Regions from separate parts of the Streptomyces sp. NPDC001634 genome, predicted to be linked through region 1. Evidence: riboswitches for the same ligand, from Rfam matches in the RefSeq annotation. Region 1 holds a riboswitch; the other holds the start of a gene.
The links. A riboswitch is a leader RNA that binds a small molecule or an ion and turns the genes downstream of it on or off. The one in region 1 is predicted to bind glycine.

Region 1 (9,506 bases):
ACGGGTCTTCGGGGTGCACTCGGCGATGCCCATGGCGCAGGCGCGCCGGCTCGCGCCGAACGCCGCGTATCTGGTGCCGCGCTTCGGGTTCTACCGGGAGATCAGCGAGCAGGTGATGGGGCTGCTGAGGGCCCTGTCGCCGCTCGTGGAGCCGCTGAGCCTGGACGAGGCGTTCGTGGACCTGGAGGCAGGGGGAACGGCCTGGGACGAGGAGTCGGCGCGGCTGACCGGGGTGAAGCTGCGCGCGGACATCCGGGCCGTCACCGGGCTGACGGGCTCGGTGGGGCTCGCCGCCTCCAAGATGCTCGCGAAGATCGCCTCCGAGCAGGCCAAGCCGGACGGGCTGGTGCTGATACGGCCGGGCACCGAGCGCGCGATGCTCGGGCCGATGTCCGTGCGCACGCTTCCGGGGGTCGGCCCCGCCACGGGGGACCATCTGCGGCGGGCCGGGATCACCACGGTCGACGAGATCGCCGAAGCGGGCGAGGACGAGCTCGTACGGCTGCTGGGCAAGGCCCACGGGCATGCGCTGTACGCCATGGCGCTGGCCCACGACGAGCGGCCGGTGGTCGCCGAGCGGGAAGCCAAGTCGGTGTCGGTCGAGGACACGTACGACGTGGACATCCATGACCGGGTCCGGGTCGGCCTGGAGGTGCAGCGGCTCGCGGACCGGTGTGTGCGGCGGCTGCGGGAGGCGGGGCTGTCGGGGCGGACCATCGTGCTGAAGGTACGGAGGTACGACTTCTCGACGCTGACCCGGTCCGAGACGCTGCGTGGGCCCACGGACGACCCGGCGGTGGTGCGGGAGGCCGCGGCGCGGCTGCTGGAGGCCGTGGACACCACGGGTGGGGTACGGCTGCTCGGCGTCGGCGTCAGCGGACTCGCCGACTACACACAGGAGGACCTCTTCGCCCAGGCGCACCTGGCCGCAGGGGAGGGCGTGGCGGAGGAGCATCCGGAGGCGGACGCGGCGGACGAGCCCGGCGAGGACAAGGCGGGGGTGCCGGCCGAGCGGGTCTGGCGTGCGGGGCACGACGTCCGGCACACCGAGTACGGGCACGGATGGGTGCAGGGCAGCGGGCTTGGCAGGGTGACGGTACGGTTCGAGACACCCGACTCGGAGCCGGGGCGGGTCCGCACGTTCCGCATCGACGACTCCCATCTGGAGCCGGCGGATCCCCTGCCCCTGGTACCCCGAAGACCCGAGGCCACGGACCCGCGGCCGACTCCGACGGCCACCCGGACGTGACAGCGCCGCCGGTGGTCCGGAGCGGGGGAGCCTGGTGCTGTGGAGGCTCGTCGGTTTCGGGTGGTGAGCGGGCGGTGTGGGCCTGGATCTGTGTGTCGGCGGTCCGAAGGCCCGGTGTCGCGGGGTTGCGGGCGGCCGCGGACGGGCCGGGGTCTGCTGGTGCGGCTGGTGGTCTGGAGCGGGGGAGCCCGGTGCTGTGGAGGCTCGTCGGTCTCGGGTGGTGAGCGGGCGGTGTGGGCCTGGATCTGTGTGTCGGCGGCCCATGCGGCGGTCGTGTGCGGCCGTCGGCGGGCGCTGGGGTCTGCTTGTACCGCAAGTGGTGTCGAGGCGGGAGCCCGAGCTGCGGAAGTGCGGGCGCTGGGGTGTGCTTGTGCCGCAAGTGGTGTCGAGGCGGGAGCCCGAGCTGCGGAAGCTTGCGGTCTCGGGCTGCGAGCCGGGCGGTGCGAGCCTGGATCTGCCCGTTGGAAGTCCGAAGGCGCGAGGCCGCGGGGTCGTGGGCGACCGCCGACGGCCGCCGGGGCCTGCGGGCGCCGCCGGTGGTCCGGAGCCGGGGAGAGCCCGTAGCTGCGAAGCTCGGCAGTCTCGGGCTGTGAGCCGGGTTGCGCGAGCCCGGAACCCGCACCTTGGTCGCCCGGCGAAACGAAAGGCAGGCCAGTGGCGTGGCCAGGAACCCCGCAGCTTGACGGCCCGCCCCGCCATGCGCGCTGCCCCGAAGTCCGAAGGGCCGGAACCGGGAGCTCAGGCCCGGGGCTCCCGGACTCTCCGGCTCGGTCCGAGGCGTCTCCCCGGTGCCGAGCCGGGTGCCGGGCCGGGGCGGGTAGAGGCGGGCTCAGGTCTCGTCCGACCCCGCGAGATGGCCGAAGTCCCGGTCCGGTGGTGCGGGCGGGGCGGCCACGTCGAGGCCGTAGTGGTGGTAGAGCTGCAGTTCCTGTTCGGGGGAGAGATGGCGTCCGACACCGAAGTCGGGGGCGTCCTTGATCAGGGTGCGTTCGAATGGGACGTACAGCGCGCCCTCGACCAGCTCGCTGGGCTCCAGCGGAACAAACGCGTCCCTGCTGAACAGGCCCGTTCGTATGGCCGCCCACTCCGGCACACCGGTCGCATCGTCGAGGTAGACCTCGTCGACCGTGCCGATCTTGTTGCCATTGCGGTCGAACGCCTTGCGGCCGATCAGATTCCGCGGATCGATATCGGTCTTCACGGTCCCTCCAACTGGTCGCAACTCATCCGTAAGCACTACAAAAGAGCACATTCAGGCATGTGGCCACTCGAAGGTCCACTCCAAGGTTGCGGTGTTGTCCCCGCTGGTAGTCTGGCAAGCGGCTGTAGACCCCGTGCGGGAGAGTCCTCCGGAGCGATCCGGAGGCGCCGAAGGAGCAAACCCTCCCCGGAATCTCTCAGGCACACGTACCGCACGGACGAGGTCACTCTGGAAAGCAGGGCGGGTGTCGACGGCTTCCGCTCTCACCGACGGTGAAAGCCGGACCGCCTTCGGACGGACCGGTGAAGCTCTCAGGTTGAGATGACAGAGGGGGAGGCCGTCGGGGTACCCGCGCCGTGGTGCCCCTGGAAGGTCGCGTCAGACCAGGAGGCCTCCGCAATGACCGCCCACCGCATTCCGCTCTCCGATCTCGAACAGGGCACGCCCTTCGAGCAGCGCCACATCGGGCCCGACCCGGAGGCGCGGGCCAAGATGCTCGCGCAGGTCGGCTATGGCTCGCTCGACGAGCTCACGGCCGCCGCCGTCCCGGATGTGATCAAGAACGCCGACGCCCTGGACCTGCCGGGCGCGCGCACCGAGGCCGAGGTGCTTGCCGAGCTGCGCTCCCTCGCCGACCGCAACCAGGTCCTCGATTCGATGATCGGGCTCGGGTACTACGGCACCTTCACGCCGCCCGTCATTCTGCGCAACGTCATGGAGAACCCCGCCTGGTACACGGCCTACACGCCGTACCAGCCGGAGATCTCCCAGGGCCGGCTCGAAGCCCTGCTGAACTTCCAGACCATGGTCGCCGACCTCACCGGCCTGCCGACCTCCGGTGCCTCGCTGCTCGACGAGGGCACGGCCGCCGCCGAGGCCATGGCGCTGTCCCGGCGCATGGGCAAGAACAAGAAGGGCCTGTTCCTGGTCGACGCGGACACGCTGCCGCAGACCATCGCAGTGATCGAGACCCGTGCCGAGCCGACCGGCGTCGAGGTCGTCGTCGCCGACCTCAGCGACGGCATCCCGGCCGAGGTGGCCGAGCGGGAGATCAACGGCGTACTGATCCAGTACCCGGGCGCCTCCGGTGCCGTACGCGACATCAAGCCCGTGATCGAGCAGGCCCATGAGCTGGGCGCGCTCGTCACCGTCGCCGCCGACCTGCTCGCCCTCACGCTGCTCACCTCGCCCGGCGAGCTGGGCGCGGACATCGCCGTGGGCACGACACAGCGCTTCGGTGTGCCGATGGGCTTCGGCGGGCCGCACGCCGGATACATGGCGGTGCACGAGAAGTTCGCACGCAGCCTGCCCGGTCGGCTCGTCGGCGTCTCCGTGGACGCGGACGGCCACAAGGCGTACCGGCTCGCCCTGCAGACGCGGGAGCAGCACATCCGCCGCGAGAAGGCGACGAGCAACATCTGCACCGCCCAGGTGCTGCTCGCCGTGATGGCCGGAATGTACGCCGTCTACCACGGCCCCGAGGGTCTGCGGACCATCGCGCGGCGTACGCACCGGTACGCCGCGATCCTGGCCGCGGGTCTCACGGCGGGCGGGGTCGAGGTCGTCCACGGCGACTACTTCGACACGCTGACCGTGCGGGTGCCGGGCCGGGCCGACACGGTCGTCGCCGCGGCGCGCGAGCGCGGGGTCAATCTGCGCTTCGTCGACGCCGACCATGTGTCGATCGCCTGCGACGAGACGACCAGGCGGGCCCAGCTGGGCGCCGTCTGGACCGCGTTCGGCGTCGAGGGCGACGTGGAGGCGCTGGACGCCAGCACCGAGGACGCGCTCCCGGACGCCCTGCTGCGCACCGACGACTACCTCACGCACCCCGTCTTCCACGCGCACCGCTCCGAGACCGCGATGCTGCGCTATCTGCGCAGGCTGGCCGACCGTGACTACGCGCTCGACCGCGGCATGATCCCGCTGGGCTCCTGCACGATGAAGCTCAACGCGACCACGGAGATGGAGCCGGTCACCTGGCCCGAGTTCGGGCAGCTGCACCCCTTCGCGCCCGCCGAGCAGGCCCAGGGCTATCTCACGCTCATCCGCGAGCTGGAGGAACGTCTCGCCGAGGTCACCGGCTACGACAAGGTCTCCCTCCAGCCCAACGCCGGCTCCCAGGGTGAGCTGGCTGGTCTGCTCGCCGTCCGTGGCTACCACCGCGCCAACGGCGACGACCAGCGCACCGTCTGTCTCATCCCGTCCTCCGCGCACGGCACCAACGCCGCCAGCGCCGTCATGGCCGGTATGAAGGTCGTCGTGGTGAAGACCGCCGACGACGGAGAGATCGACGTCGAGGACCTGCGGGCAAAGATCGAGCAGTACCGCGACGAGCTGTCGGTGCTGATGATCACGTACCCGTCCACGCACGGCGTGTTCGAGGAGCACGTCGCCGACATCTGCGCCCAGGTGCACGAGGCGGGCGGCCAGGTCTACGTCGACGGCGCCAACCTCAACGCGCTGGTCGGCCTCGCCAAGCCGGGTCACTTCGGCGGAGACGTCTCGCACCTCAACCTGCACAAGACGTTCTGCATCCCGCACGGCGGCGGCGGTCCGGGTGTCGGCCCGGTCGGTGTGCGCGCGCACCTGGCGCCGTACCTGCCGAACCACCCGCTGCAGCCCGCGGCGGGCCCGGAGACGGGCGTGGGCCCGATCTCGGCCGCTCCGTGGGGCTCGGCGGGCATCCTGCCGATCTCGTGGGCGTACGTCCGGCTCATGGGCGGCGAGGGCCTCAAGCGCGCCACGCAGGTGGCCGTGCTGTCCGCCAACTACGTCGCCAAGCGTCTGGAGCCGCACTACCCGGTGCTCTACACCGGCCCGGGCGGCCTGGTCGCGCACGAGTGCATCATCGACCTGCGGCCGCTGACCAAGGCGACCGGCGTGAGCGTCGACGACGTCGCCAAGCGGCTGATCGACTACGGCTTCCACGCGCCGACGATGTCGTTCCCGGTGGCCGGCACGCTGATGATCGAGCCGACCGAGTCCGAGGACCTCACCGAACTCGACCGGTTCTGCGACGCGATGATCGCCATCCGCGCCGAGATCGAGAAGGTCGGTTCGGGCGCGTGGCCCGCCGACGACAACCCGCTGGGGAACGCACCGCACACCGCCGCGGCGCTCGGCGGGGAGTGGCAGCACGCCTACTCGCGCGAGGAAGCCCTCTTCCCGGCCGGCGTCACGGCCGCGGACAAGTACTGGCCGCCGGTGCGCCGTATCGACCAGGCCTTCGGTGACCGGAACCTGGTCTGTTCCTGCCCGCCGCTGGACGCTTACGCCGAGTAATCACCCTCGGATATGCGTCGGGGCCGGTTCGGAGCGTATGTCTCCGGGCCGGCCCCTCGTATGCCGGGGCATCGGGTGCCCCTTGTGCGCGCGCCTCAGGCGGCGGTCATCACCTGGTCGGTGCCCATCGGGCGGTGCGGGGCGATGATCTGGCCGTCGGGCAGAAGCTCACCGGTGTCCTCGAAGAGCAGAACGCCGTTGCACAGCAGGCTCCATCCCTGCTCCGGGTGATGCGCCACGAGACGGGCGGACTCCCGGTCGGCGGATTCGGCGGTCGGGCACGGTGGCTGGTGCTGGCACATGGTGGATGGGATCTTTCGCTCTGGCGTGATGTGTGGAATGGCTGTTGCGTCTGTCCTGCGGCTCGTCGATTCCTTCATGGCCGCCCCCCGTTGGCGATACGTCGTGCTGGAACCCAGTGTTGCCCCACGGGCGTCAATCCGCAGGGATTTCGCTGCACCGCTCCTCACAGGTTCATGACGCATCACCCGCGCGGACGGTTCATTCCAACTCCACTGTCACTTCGGGTGGTTCGCAATGGCCGGAAGGGGCTAGCCCATGTGGTCCGACCAGCGCTTTCTCTCTCGAACGAGCATGGTGGGGCGCGAACGAGCGGCGGGTTGCGGAGGTGTTCGACGGCCCGGACACGAGACGTGCCCCGCGGCCGTTTCCGGCGGCGGGGCACGGTGGGGCGGCGGGGCTACGCGGGGGCGGGCGAGCCGAGCAGCGGGGCAGGGGTGACACGGAGGGTGAGCACCGGAAGTAGTTCGGCGACGCGGTGCGGGCGGTGGGACGCGATGCCGGGCGGCGCGGGCGCGAGCGGCACCAGGAGGTCGGTCGCGGCCGGGTGACCCGTCGCGCCGTCTGCGGTGCAGTCGCCGTGCAGCCACAGGGTGAGCATGTACAGCTCGGGTACGGACAGGAGCCGGGCCTGGTAGGGCTGTTTCATGGTCTCTGCCTGACGCAGCGCGCGCTCGGTGGCGGCGACGTACGGACCTTCGAAGAAGTGTGAGAACGCCCAGCCGTCGGGGGTCAGCATGGTCTCGGCGGCGGCCACGGCGCGATCGCCGCAGCGGATGAGGAAACGCCATCCGGCGAGCCGGGTGGCCGACGCGCCCGCCGGAGTGATCCGGTCCAGTACATGCACCGGCAGCGGGAGTTCAGGTGTGGCGGGTCCCTGAGCGGCTCGCAGGGACGGGGTGCGGGCCTCGCGCACTGCGGTGGGGGAACCGAGTGCCGTGAGGACGGAGCGGAGAGCGGGCGCGGGAGCCGGGGGGACATGCAGCGGCATGGTGGGTCGCCTCTCGTTCGACAGGCAATGTGGCGCGGGGGCGGGGCGGGCGGACGGCGCTGTCAGCTCTGGGGGCCAGAGGGGCGGGGGGACTGTGCCCGGACGAATGGCGGCACTTGACGACAGGGCTCAGAACCGCGGGCGCCAACTCTCTGCCTCGTGGGCGGAGTTTATACGACACGTGTTCAGATGGTGTTTCGTCTAGCCGTCCCCAGTATGAAGGACAAGGGGATATTCGGTCGGCGAAAGGCGACGTTCGTCCCGGTACTGCGCGCGCGCCCCGGCGGCGACCTCGGAATACTTGTCCGTAACGGTCGGCCGATTCTCGTCGGCATTTTTCACGACATCGTTGCGCGTTGAAACTGCATACGGCTCCATGCCCCGTGAATGTGCCGCACGGGGACGTCTCCAGCGTAGCGGGCGGCGACCGCCCGTGGAGGCGTTATCGATCGCGTTGTCTGGGCATCATCACCCGTGACCCGGGACAGCAGGGGCCGGTTCGTCGGCCTGCCCATCCGAGGAGGGACGCTTCGATGGGGGAGAAGGTCGTGGCAGGGTCGTTCGACCTGTCCGATCGCCAGCGCTACCGCGGCAAGCTCAGGCAGTGTCTGGCGGGGCTGGCGCGGCTCCTGGAGGAGAAGCGGTTCGATCGCGCCAAGAACCTGATGGGTCTGGAGATCGAATTGAATCTCGCCGGGCCCGACGGGATGCCCAGAATGATGAATGCACAAGTACTGGAAAGGATTGCAAGCCGAGATTTCCAAACAGAACTCGCCATGTTCAATCTCGAAGTCAACATAGCCCCACACCGGCTGGGCGGCCGGGTATTCGACCGGCTCGCCGAGGAGCTGCGCACCTCGCTCGCATATGCCGATCGCAAAGCGGGTGAGGTCGACGCCGGAATCGTGATGATCGGCATTCTGCCGACTCTCGACCGCGACGACCTGGTCTCCTCCAACCTCTCCGCCGTCGACCGCTACACCCTGCTCAACGATCAGATCGTGGCCGCGCGCGGCGAGGACTTCGCGCTCGACATCGACGGGGTCGAGCGGCTCGAGTGCACCTCGCGGTCGATCGCGCCCGAAGCCGCCTGCACCTCCGTCCAGTTGCACCTGCAGGTCACCCCTGCGCGCTTCGCCGACGTGTGGAACGCGGCCCAGGCGGTCGCGGCGGCGCAGGTCGCCCTTGGCGCCAACTCGCCGTTCCTGTTCGGGCGCGAGCTGTGGCGCGAGTCGAGGCCGCCACTGTTCCAGCAGTCCACCGACACCCGGCCGCCCGAACTGCAGGCGCAGGGCGTGCGCCCGCGCACCTGGTTCGGGGAGCGCTGGATCACCTCCGCGTACGAGCTGTTCGAGGAGAACCTGCGCTACTTCCCGGCGCTGCTGCCGATCTGCGACGACGAGGACCCCCTGCGCGTCATCGACGAGGGCGGCACACCCAAGCTCGCCGAACTCGTCCTGCACAACGGCACGGTGTACCGCTGGAACAGGCCCGTGTACGGCATCGCCGACGGCGTCCCGCATCTGCGGGTCGAGAACCGGGTGCTGCCCGCCGGACCCACCGTCACCGACGTGATCGCCAACGCGGCCTTCTACTACGGTGTCGTCCGCGCCCTGGCCGAGGACGCGCGGCCGGTGTGGACACGGCTGCCGTTCGAGGCCGCGGCCGCCAACTTCGACACCGCGTGCCGTCATGGCATCGAGGCCCGCCTGCGATGGCCGAAGCGCGGGCGCTACGGCGGGACCACCGAGGTGGAGGCCGTGGACCTGGTGCGCGACGAACTGCTGCCGCTCGCCGAGGCGGGGCTCGACGCATGGGGTGTAGAGCCCGCCGACCGGGACTTCTACCTGGGAGTGATCGAAGAGCGGTGCCGGCTCAGGGTCAACGGCGCGAGCTGGCAGGCCGCCACCTTCCACCGGGCCCTGGAACGGGGCCTGGACCGGCACACCGCACTGGCCGAGACGACACGTCAGTACAGCGAGCTGATGCACGTCGGCGAGCCCGTGCACACCTGGCCGGTCGGGTTACGGACACCGGTGCCGCTGGGGTGAGCGACCGGACGAGAGGGCCTAGCTCCGGCTGCCCGCCTCCACGATCGCCTTGAGGATCACCGAGTGGATCTGCGAGGGGTCATTGACCTGATGGCCCGAGCCGCCGGTCGCCTTCGCGATCTGCTCGGCCTCCTCCTTGGAGGCCTCGGGGCCCACCGCGATCACGATCAGCGGCACCGGCCGCTCCGGGTCGGTCAGCTTCTGCAGATCGCTGATCAGGGTCGAGCGGGAGATACTGCCGGGATCCTGGTTCACGCCGTCGGTCAGCACGACGAGTGCGTTGAACTTCCCCTTCACATAGGACGAGGTGGCCGCCTTGTACGCGGCGAGGGTGGTGTCGTAGAGCCCCGTCGCGCCGTTCGTCACCGGCTGCAGCGCGCTGAAGGCGGCCGAGAGCGTGTCGCGCTGGGTGCCGTTGCCCTTGCGGTC
Region 2 (9,506 bases), on a different contig from region 1:
TGGGCAAACCCGCAGACCCCACCACCGGCCTCACCCACCTCGGCGCCCGCGAATACGACACGAACACCGGCCGTTTCATCAGCGTCGACCCGCTCCTCGACACAGGCGACGCCCAATCCCTCAACGGTTACACCTACGCCGACGACAACCCCACGACGGGCAGCGACCCCACCGGCCTGCGCGACTGCGGCGAAACCGAATACTGCGGCAAGGGCAGCAGACCCAACCTGGAATACGGAACTGCCGCCAGTGCCGACGCCAAGGACATTCTCCCCAACGGCAAGCACGTCAAGGTGGGCGGCGGCACCGGCAGCGCCCCGGCAAGCGATCCGGTCACGATTGCCCCTGTCCCGCCGCGTCAGTTCGACGAAGAGGCGAAACACGCGTGGCTCGACGCGCTCCACATGGTCGACAAGCAGAACCGGATGACCGACACCGACGACATGTGGGACGCCCGTAACGGAATTCACCTGGCGAGTGAGACATTCTGGGAGGTCTTCTGTCGCGAGGCCCCCGGATCCTGCCCCAAGAGCCGGCCCGACGCGCACAACTCCACCGACTTCGGGTACTTCCCGATGGTTTCGCCGGACTCGTCGGGAGAATCTCTCAAAGACGTTCTGCGTGGTGGCCCCGCGGCGGCAGCTGCCGGAATCTGGTACAGAAATCTGCGCCCCGACGAGGATCCGGCAGAGGGCCTGTTCGCCAAGAATGTCGACGGCGACTACACCATTAACGTGCAGATCGGTCAGGGGACCCGGGTACGGACCCAGTGGATTTCGGTGACGAAGAGCTGGGATGTGATCAAGAAGTGGCGACAGCCCGGTCAACGGGTCGCTATCATCGACGGAGACAAAGTCGAGGCGCGGCTGGTCGACCTCACTACCCCGGAAAACAGGGCAAGGTACCTGAGGGGATTTCGTTCGCTCAACAACGCGCAATCATCGCAAGAGGCCCTGGTCGAGAGATACATAAACCCGAGCGCCGTAATCGGACTGGTCGAAGATGAGGAATAATCCAGTGCATGAGGAACTCGTGTCGCAACTTGACGACGCGGCCGAGGCGTTCATCGGTCCCCTGCGCCTGAACGACGGCTTCGATCAGCTTGCGCTGGACGAGCTGTGCAGGCGGATCGACCAGTTCGGGCATCAGTGGCGGACATCCGAAGTCATCCCGAAATCGGTTGCTCTCCTCCTCTCGGAGCTGTACCCGGCGATTTCCGCCTGCGCCGACCTCTACTCGGGGGACGAGCGGCAGAGAATGATCGAGGCTGCTGTGCTGGTCGGAGAAAGGGTCACCATTGCATTGGATCCCGCGGGCGAGCCCGAGGCGTGAGGGCTTGCGCCTCACCGACATCGAGCACCTGGAGTCCGCCCTGTAGGCGTCCCGAACACGACGAGCCCCGGACCAGTCATCCGGGGCTCGCTGGGGAATCCGGGCCCCGCACCCTGAGGCAGGGTGCGGGGCCCGCCCGGGAGTGTCAGAGGGAGCACACAGGTTTCCACGCCTGACCCAGGGGCATTCCGGGGATCTGCCGTCGCGTAAGCACGAAGGCCAACGAAGGCCCTGACAGCGCCGAAAGACACGAACGCGCTGGTCAGGGCCTGTTTCTTCAGCACTCGATGATGTTCACCGCGAGCCCGCCCCGCGCCGTCTCCTTGTACTTCACGCTCATGTCCGCGCCGGTCTCCTTCATGGTCTTGATGACCTTGTCGAGGGAGACCTTGTGGGAGCCGTCGCCGCGCATCGCCATCCGGGCGGCCGTGACCGCCTTCACCGCGGCCATGCCGTTGCGCTCGATGCACGGGATCTGGACGAGGCCGCCGACCGGGTCGCAGGTCAGGCCGAGATTGTGCTCCATGCCGATCTCGGCCGCGTTCTCGACCTGTTCGGGGGTGCCGCCCAGCACCTCCGCGAGCGCGCCCGCCGCCATGGAGCAGGCCGAGCCGACCTCGCCCTGACAGCCGACCTCGGCGCCGGAGATGGACGCGTTCTCCTTGAAGAGCATGCCGATCGCGCCCGCGGCGAGCAGGAAGCGGACCACTCCGTCCTCGTCGGCGCCCGGGACGAAGTTGATGTAGTAGTGCAGGGCCGCCGGGATGATGCCCGCGGCGCCGTTCGTCGGGGCGGTGACCACACGGCCCCCCGCCGCGTTCTCCTCGTTCACGGCCATCGCGTAGAGCGTGATCCACTCCATCGAGCGGCCCAGCGGGTCGCCCTCGGCACGCAGCTGGCGCGCCGTGACGGCCGCACGCCGGCGCACCTTCAGGCCGCCCGGCAGGATGCCCTCGCGGGACATGCCGCGCGACACGCACGCCTGCATGACCCGCCAGATCTCCAGCAGGCCCTCGCGGATCTCGTCCTCGGTCCGCCAGGCCCGCTCGTTCTCCAGCATCAGCGAGGAGATCGACAGGCCGGTCTCCTTGGTCAGGCGCAGCAGCTCGTCGCCCGTGCGGAACGGGTACTTCAGGGGCGTGTCGTCGAGCTTGATGCGGTCCTCGCCGACCGCGTCCTCGTCGACGACGAATCCGCCGCCCACCGAGTAGTACGTCTTCGACAGCAGCTCGGCCCCGGAGGCGTCGTACGCCCACAGGGTCATCCCGTTGGCGTGGTACGGGAGCGCCTTGCGGCGGTGCAGGACCAGGTCGTCGTCGAAGGAGAACGCGATCTCGTGCTCGCCGAGCAGCCGGATCCGGCCCGAGGACTTGATGTCCTCCACCCGCTGGTCGGCGGTCTCCACGTCCACCGTGCGCGGTGAGGCGCCCTCGAGCCCGAGCAGCACCGCCTTGGGCGTGCCATGGCCGTGGCCGGTGGCACCGAGCGAGCCGTACAGCTCCGCCCGTATGGACGCGACCGGTTCCAGCAGCTCCTCGTTGCGCAGCCGGCGGGCGAACATGTGCGCCGCGCGCATCGGGCCCACCGTATGGGAGCTGGACGGGCCGATGCCGATCGAGAACAGGTCGAAGACCGAGATGGCCACGGTGACTCCTCAATGACGGGGGGCGGGGGTGGGCACCGCGCTCAGCTGATGAGTGTGCTCCCAGTGTGCGCGGTGCCCGGGGGACTTACTTGGTGAGACCCGGGTACAGCGGGTGCTTGTCGGCCAGGGCCTTCACCCGGGCCTTCAGGGCCTCCGCGTCGTACGACGGCTTGAGCACCTCCGCGATCACGTCCGCGACCTCGGCGAAGTCCTCGGCCGTGAAGCCGCGGGTCGCCAGGGCGGGCGTACCGATCCGCAGGCCCGAGGTGACCATCGGCGGGCGAGGGTCGTTCGGGACGGCGTTGCGGTTGACCGTGATGCCCACCTCGTGGAGGCGGTCCTCGGCCTGCTGTCCGTCCAGCTCGGAGTTGCGGAGGTCGACCAGGACGAGGTGTACGTCGGTGCCGCCGGACAGGACGTCCACGCCCACGGACTTGACGTCGTCCCTCACCAGACGCTCGGCAAGGATCTTCGCGCCCTCCACCGTCCGGCGCTGGCGCTCCTTGAAGTCCTCGCTCGCCGCGATCTTGAAGGCGACCGCCTTCGCCGCGATCACATGCTCCAGTGGACCGCCCTGCTGACCCGGGAAGACCGCCGAGTTGATCTTCTTGGCCAGCTCGGCCGTCGACAGGATCACGCCACCGCGCGGGCCGCCCAGCGTCTTGTGGGTCGTGGTGGTGACCACGTGGGCGTGCGGGACCGGGTTCGGGTGCAGGCCCGCCGCCACCAGACCGGCGAAGTGCGCCATGTCGACCATGAGGTAGGCGCCGACCTCGTCCGCGATCCGGCGGAAGGCGGCGAAGTCCAGCTGCCGCGGGTACGCCGACCAGCCCGCGACGATCAGCTTCGGCCGGGACTCCTTGGCCAGGCGTTCCACCTCGGTCATGTCGACGACACCGTGGTCGCCGACGTGGTAGGCGACCACGTTGTAGAGCTTGCCGGAGAAGTTGATCTTCATTCCGTGGGTCAGGTGCCCGCCGTGGGCGAGGTTCAGACCCATGATCGTGTCGCCTGGCTGCAGCAGCGCGAACATCGCGGCCGCGTTCGCCTGGGCGCCCGAGTGCGGCTGCACATTGGCGTGCTCGGCGCCGAAGAGCTCCTTGATGCGGTCGATGGCGATCTGCTCGACCACGTCGACGTGCTCACAGCCACCGTAGTACCGGCGGCCCGGGTAGCCCTCGGCGTACTTGTTGGTGAGGACCGAGCCCTGGGCCTCCATGACCGCCACCGGGGCGAAGTTCTCGGAGGCGATCATTTCGAGGGTGGACTGCTGGCGGTGCAGCTCGGCATCGACGGCGGCGGCGACGTCCGGGTCGAGCTCGTGCAGGGGTGTGTTCAGAAGCGACATGAGTGGCTACGACTCCTCAGCCGGCGATGTGGGTGTCGTACTCGTCCGCGGAGAGCAGGTCGGCCGGCTCCTCCGCGACACGTACCTTGAACAGCCACCCGCCCTCGAACGGGGCGGAGTTCACGAGCGACGGGTCGTTGACCACGTCCTCGTTGATCTCCGTGACCTCGCCGGTGACCGGGGAGTAGAGGTCGCTGACCGACTTGGTCGACTCCAGCTCACCGCAGGTCTCGCCCGCGGTCACCGTGTCACCGACCTCCGGGAGCTGGACGAACACGACATCGCCGAGAGCGTTGGACGCGTGTTCCGTGATGCCGACCGTCGAGACGCCGTCCTCGGCGGCCGACAGCCACTCGTGCTCCTTGCTGTAGCGCAGCTGCTGGGGGTTGCTCATGACCTGAATTCTCCTGTACGCGGGGAGTGGTGATGAATGGGGGACTGCTGGAGACGCTCGTGAAGAGGGCGGACATGCGCGCTGTCACGTCCGCCGCGCTCAGTCTCTACTTCTGACGCTTGTAGAACGGCAGTGCCACGACCTCGTAGGGCTCGTGGCTGCCTCGGATGTCCACCCCGACCCCGGGCGTGCCCGGCGCGGAGTGCGCGGCGTCGACGTACGCCATCGCGATCGGCTTGCCCAGCGTGGGGGAGGGGGCGCCGGAGGTGACCTCGCCGATCACCTCGCCGCCGGAGACGACCGCGTACCCGGCCCGCGGGACGCGCCGGCCCTCGGCGACCAGGCCGACGAGGACGCGCGGCGGGTTCTTCTCGGCGCGCTCGGCGGCCTCCTGCAGGGCCGCACGCCCCACGAAGTCGCCCTCCTTCTCGAACTTGACCACCCGGCCGAGCCCGGCGTCGAACGGCGTCAGAGAAGTGCTGAGCTCGTGCCCGTACAGCGGCATGCCCGCCTCCAGGCGCAGCGTGTCCCGGCAGGACAGCCCGCAGGGGACGAGACCGACGGGGGCGCCCGCCTCGGTCAGCGCCTGCCACAGCTTCTCGGCGTCGGACGGGGCCACGAACAGTTCGAAGCCGTCCTCGCCGGTGTAGCCGGTGCGTGCGATGAGCGCCGGGACGCCCGCGACCGTGCCGGGCAGGCCCGCGTAGTACTTGAGGCCGTCCAGATCGGCGTCCGTGAGGGACTTCAGAATGCCGGGGGACTCGGGGCCCTGGACGGCGATCAGCGCGTAGTTGTCCCGGTCGTCGCGCACCTCGGCGTCGAAGCCGGCGGACCGCTCGGCAAGCGCGTCGAGCACCACCTGGGCGTTGGAGGCGTTGGCGACGACCAGGTACTCCTGCTCCCCGAGCCGGTACACGATCAGGTCGTCGAGGATGCCGCCGTCCGCCCGGCAGATCATGGTGTAGCGGGCGCGGCCGACGTCGACGGAGGCGATGTTGCCGACCAGGGCGTGGTTCAGGAGCCGGTCGGCCTGGGGCCCGGTCACCGTGATCTCGCCCATGTGGGAGAGGTCGAAGAGTCCTGCCCGGGTACGGACGGCGACGTGCTCGTCCCGCTCGGAGCCGTACCGCAGGGGCATGTCCCAGCCGGCGAAGTCGGTCATTGTCGCGCCGAGCGAACGATGCAGGGCATCGAGCGCGGTATGACGCAGGGGGCTACTGCTCATCGGTTGTGCTCCCAGGACAGGACGGGCGAGGTCGTTCCTCCCCATCTGTCATCGGAACCTGAGAGGTTCGCCATGACTCCGCGCGGCGGATCATCACGGCTTGCACCTTGGGTGGAGCCACTGACCAGCGGCTCGCTTTTCAGATGTGCCTCGCCCGCGCGGTATCAGGGGCCTGAGAGATTCAAGGGAGGGACTTGCTCCTTCGGCGCCCGGGTACACGCGTACCCGGAACTCTCCCGCGCGGATTCAAGCGGCCGGTATGCAGTTGGCGCGCACATCATTGCACGCCTCGCCCGATCGTGGCAGGCCGCCTCTGTAACCGGGTTGTGGCGGTTCGAGTACGGAAACGAGAGACACCGCGCATTACCTTCTCTTTACACTCGACGGGGATGGGACTTCCTGACCCCAAGGGGAGGACGATCACGGTGAACAGGACCACGGTGTACGCCACGACCTCGGCCGTTGCGCTGCCCAAGCAGCCCACAGCCCCGGCCCGGCAGGCCTGCGGACCGCTGCGGGCGGGAGTGGTGCGTGATCTTCGCGACCGCGCGGGCCGCAGCCCGCACGGGCTCACCTTCGGCGCGAGCGACGTCGTCGTGGTGACCGGCCTGCCCGGCAGCGGCAAGTCCACGCTCATACGGCGCGCCGTGCGGGGCGTCCGCGTCGACTCCCAGGACACCCGCGACCGCTGGGACACCCGCCTGGCCCGCTTCCTGCCGTACGCGGTCTACCGCCCCCTTGTCCGCCTCGCGCACTACGCGGGCCTGCGCCGCGCGGTGCGCACCGGCACGGGAGTCGTCGTGCACGACTGCGGTACGCAGTCCTGGGTGCGCACCTGGCTGGCCCGTCAGGCCCGCCGCCGCGGCGGCACGCTCCATCTGCTCCTGCTCGACGTCACCCCGGACACGGCCCTGGCGGGCCAGCACGAGCGCGGCCGCGGCGTGTCGCGTTACGCGTTCCTCAGGCACCGCAGAGCCACCCGACACCTGCTGCGGTCCGTCGAGCGCGGCGATCTGCCGGAGGGCTGCGGCTCGGCGGTGCTGCTGGACCGGGACGCGGCGGACGTTCTGCGCCGGATCGACTTCGCATGCTGACCGCTCATGCCCGTACACCCATTAGCCTTTCAGCCACAGCAGTGGTTCTCAGCAGGCGGTAGGCAGATGGACTTCCCGGCGGACCTTCCCTTGGACTTCCCCGCACAGGCGCACCCCCATTCGCACGGCGGATGGCCGGGCAACGAGCTGGAGGAGGCGCTCTCAGCCTCCATCGGCATCCCCTCGGCCGGAGCCCGGATCGTCGAGGTCCTCGGCCGCAGCTTTCTCTGGGTGCCACTGCCCAACGGCGGCGGCCCGCACAGCGGCCCCCTCGACCTGCCCACGCTGGAGATCGAGGGCCAGGCGTACGTCCCGGTCTTCAGCTCGGAGGAGCAGTTCCGCCAGGTCGTGGGGAACCACATGTCGTACACGATCGCGCCCGCCGTGGAGTTCGCCCGCGGGCTGCCCCCGCAGGTCGGTATCGCGGTCAACCCGGACGGCGTGGTCGGCGTGCCGCTGCCGCCGGACGCGGTGGCCGAGCTGTGCGTGGCCGGGCGCACCGCGCTCGACGGGCCCGCGAGCGGCGGCCGTGTCCGCCTGTTCGAACCCGACTGGCAGGACGACCCGGTGGACTTTCTCGCCGCCGCGTCCGCCGAGTTCGCGGCGACCGGAGTGGTGCTCACCGCGCGCCGCTGCCTGGCCGCGATCGAGACCGCGGACCCGGTGATGTTCGTCGGCGTGGAACTGTCCGAGTGGGAGGGTGACCTCCGTGCCCTCCCCATGGAGGCCCTGGGCCGGGCTCTGGGCAAGGTCGCGGTGGAGTGGCCGGTGAACCTGGTACTCCTGGACGTGGCCCAGGACCCGGTGGGGGACTGGATGAGGGAAAGGGTCCGGCCTTTCTATCAGTACGGTCACTGAAGCGAGCCCCTGAAGGGGCGCGGGAACTGCGCGACCAGCCACGATGCGCCGGCACCCGTCGGACGGCAGCGAGCCCCGAGCCCGTAGGCGCTTAAGCTGGTTTCATATGCGGGGCGAGTCTTCAGCGAAGGGGCGGTAAAGGGTGAGCGGGGCGAGCGCGAGCGGCACCGCGGCCGGGCAGGTCGAGCACATGCTGCGCCAGGTGACGCCCGGGCGTTACGACGCCTACGAGTCGCTCCTGCGCGCGCTCGCGACCCCCTCGTCCGGCCAGGTCTGGATGCTGCTGTGGCACGGCCAGGCCGGCTCGCCCGACGCCCAGTACGGAAACATGGAGGTGGACGGCTACGGCTACGCGCCCTGCGTCACCTCCGCCCAGGAACTCTCGGCCAGCGGCTGGAACCGTTCGTACGAGGTCGTCGACGGGCTCGACGTGGCCCGCACCCTCTACCCGGACCACTACGGCCTGTGGCTGAACCCGCACGCGCCGGGCGGCGGCGTCGGCATCCCCTGGCTGGATCTGCGGCGCATCGCCACCGGTCTGGAGCGCCAGCCCGCCGGACCGCTGCGGCTGTCCGAACCGGCCATCGAGGTCCCGCAGTTCTACGCCCTGCTCACGCAGAACGCGCATCGCACGCCCGCCGTGCGCTCGCTGCGCCGCGCCTGGGTGCAGCCCGCCCTCGGCGCCCCCTATCTGGCGATCGGCCTGGACGTGTACGACACGTCGCCGCCCGCCGTCGACTCGGTGCGCGCGATGATGCAGCAGTCCATCGCCGCCGTCCCCGAGGGGCTGCCGGTGTCGACCGTCGCGATGTCGGACGAGTACGACCCGGTCGCGATGTGGCTCCGCGCCGGCTCCCGTCCGTTCTACGACCGCGAGGCCCACGCCGCCCCGGCCCAGGCCCCCGCGGCGGGCGGTTACGGCTACCCACCGGCGCGCGGCACGTACTGACGCCGGACCCTGACCCCGGAATCCGACCCCGGACCGTGCCCACGGTCGGCGGTGTCCGGCAGTGAGAGCACTTCTCCGCGCGTAGATGAGGGGGGATTATCGCGCTCTGTCGTGATGTGTCCCGATTGACCCGCGTCCGACCCCCGTTACCCGCTGTTCGGATAACGGAACCCTCCAGCCCGCATCACGTTTATGCATCCATTCACCTCCAAGTCTGGCAACAGATCGCCAGAGCGTTGAAGACTCCGGCTTCAGGGGTTCGCCCCTGTGTACGACGGACTGAATCATGCCGCCACAGCGGCAAGCGCGGGCCGGTCACCACCGGTTGAGAGGGGTCCCTGCCAGATGACGGCACCATTGCACGAGCCGACCGCGGAAGCGGCCCCGAGTGCTGCTGAGGAAGCGGCTGTAGCCGGAGCCGACGCCAAGGCCGTACAGGGACGTTCCCTGGGCCGGATCGCCTGGGAGCGCCTCAAGCGCGACAAGCTCGCCCTGACGGGCGGCATCATCGTGCTCGTGCTGATCCTGATCGCGATCCTCGCGCCGGTGATCACGAACCTGGTCGGGCAGGACCCCGACGCGTACCACGAGAACTTGATCGACCCGCTGTTCGGAACGCCCAAGGGTTCCCTGGGTGGCATCAGCGGCGACCACCTCCTCG

Region 2: another riboswitch for glycine. It lies ahead of gcvT (glycine cleavage system aminomethyltransferase GcvT); the one in region 1 lies ahead of gcvP (aminomethyl-transferring glycine dehydrogenase).

Annotation. Positions count from the first base shown of each region.
Region 1 covers NZ_JBEOZU010000058.1:9,330-18,835, forward strand. The annotation lists gene ABT186_RS31325 (DNA polymerase IV) at 1-1,249, shown strand, start outside; gene ABT186_RS31330 (PRC-barrel domain-containing protein) at 2,079-2,450, opposite strand; glycine riboswitch at 2,577-2,672, shown strand; gene gcvP (aminomethyl-transferring glycine dehydrogenase) at 2,850-5,735, shown strand; gene ABT186_RS31340 (DUF5999 family protein) at 5,831-6,037, opposite strand; gene ABT186_RS31345 (hypothetical protein) at 6,436-7,026, opposite strand; gene ABT186_RS31350 (glutamate-cysteine ligase family protein) at 7,560-9,077, shown strand; gene ABT186_RS31355 (substrate-binding and VWA domain-containing protein) at 9,096-9,506, opposite strand, start outside.
Region 2 covers NZ_JBEOZU010000012.1:45,697-55,202, forward strand. The annotation lists gene ABT186_RS10330 (RHS repeat-associated core domain-containing protein) at 1-1,013, shown strand, start outside; gene ABT186_RS10335 (hypothetical protein) at 1,018-1,332, shown strand; gene ABT186_RS10340 (L-serine ammonia-lyase) at 1,610-2,977, opposite strand; gene glyA (serine hydroxymethyltransferase) at 3,063-4,325, opposite strand; gene gcvH (glycine cleavage system protein GcvH) at 4,342-4,719, opposite strand; gene gcvT (glycine cleavage system aminomethyltransferase GcvT) at 4,826-5,944, opposite strand; glycine riboswitch at 6,094-6,193, opposite strand; gene ABT186_RS10360 (AAA family ATPase) at 6,334-7,038, shown strand; gene ABT186_RS10365 (enhanced serine sensitivity protein SseB) at 7,105-7,896, shown strand; gene ABT186_RS10370 (enhanced serine sensitivity protein SseB C-terminal domain-containing protein) at 8,087-8,845, shown strand; gene ABT186_RS10375 (ABC transporter permease) at 9,191-9,506, shown strand, end outside.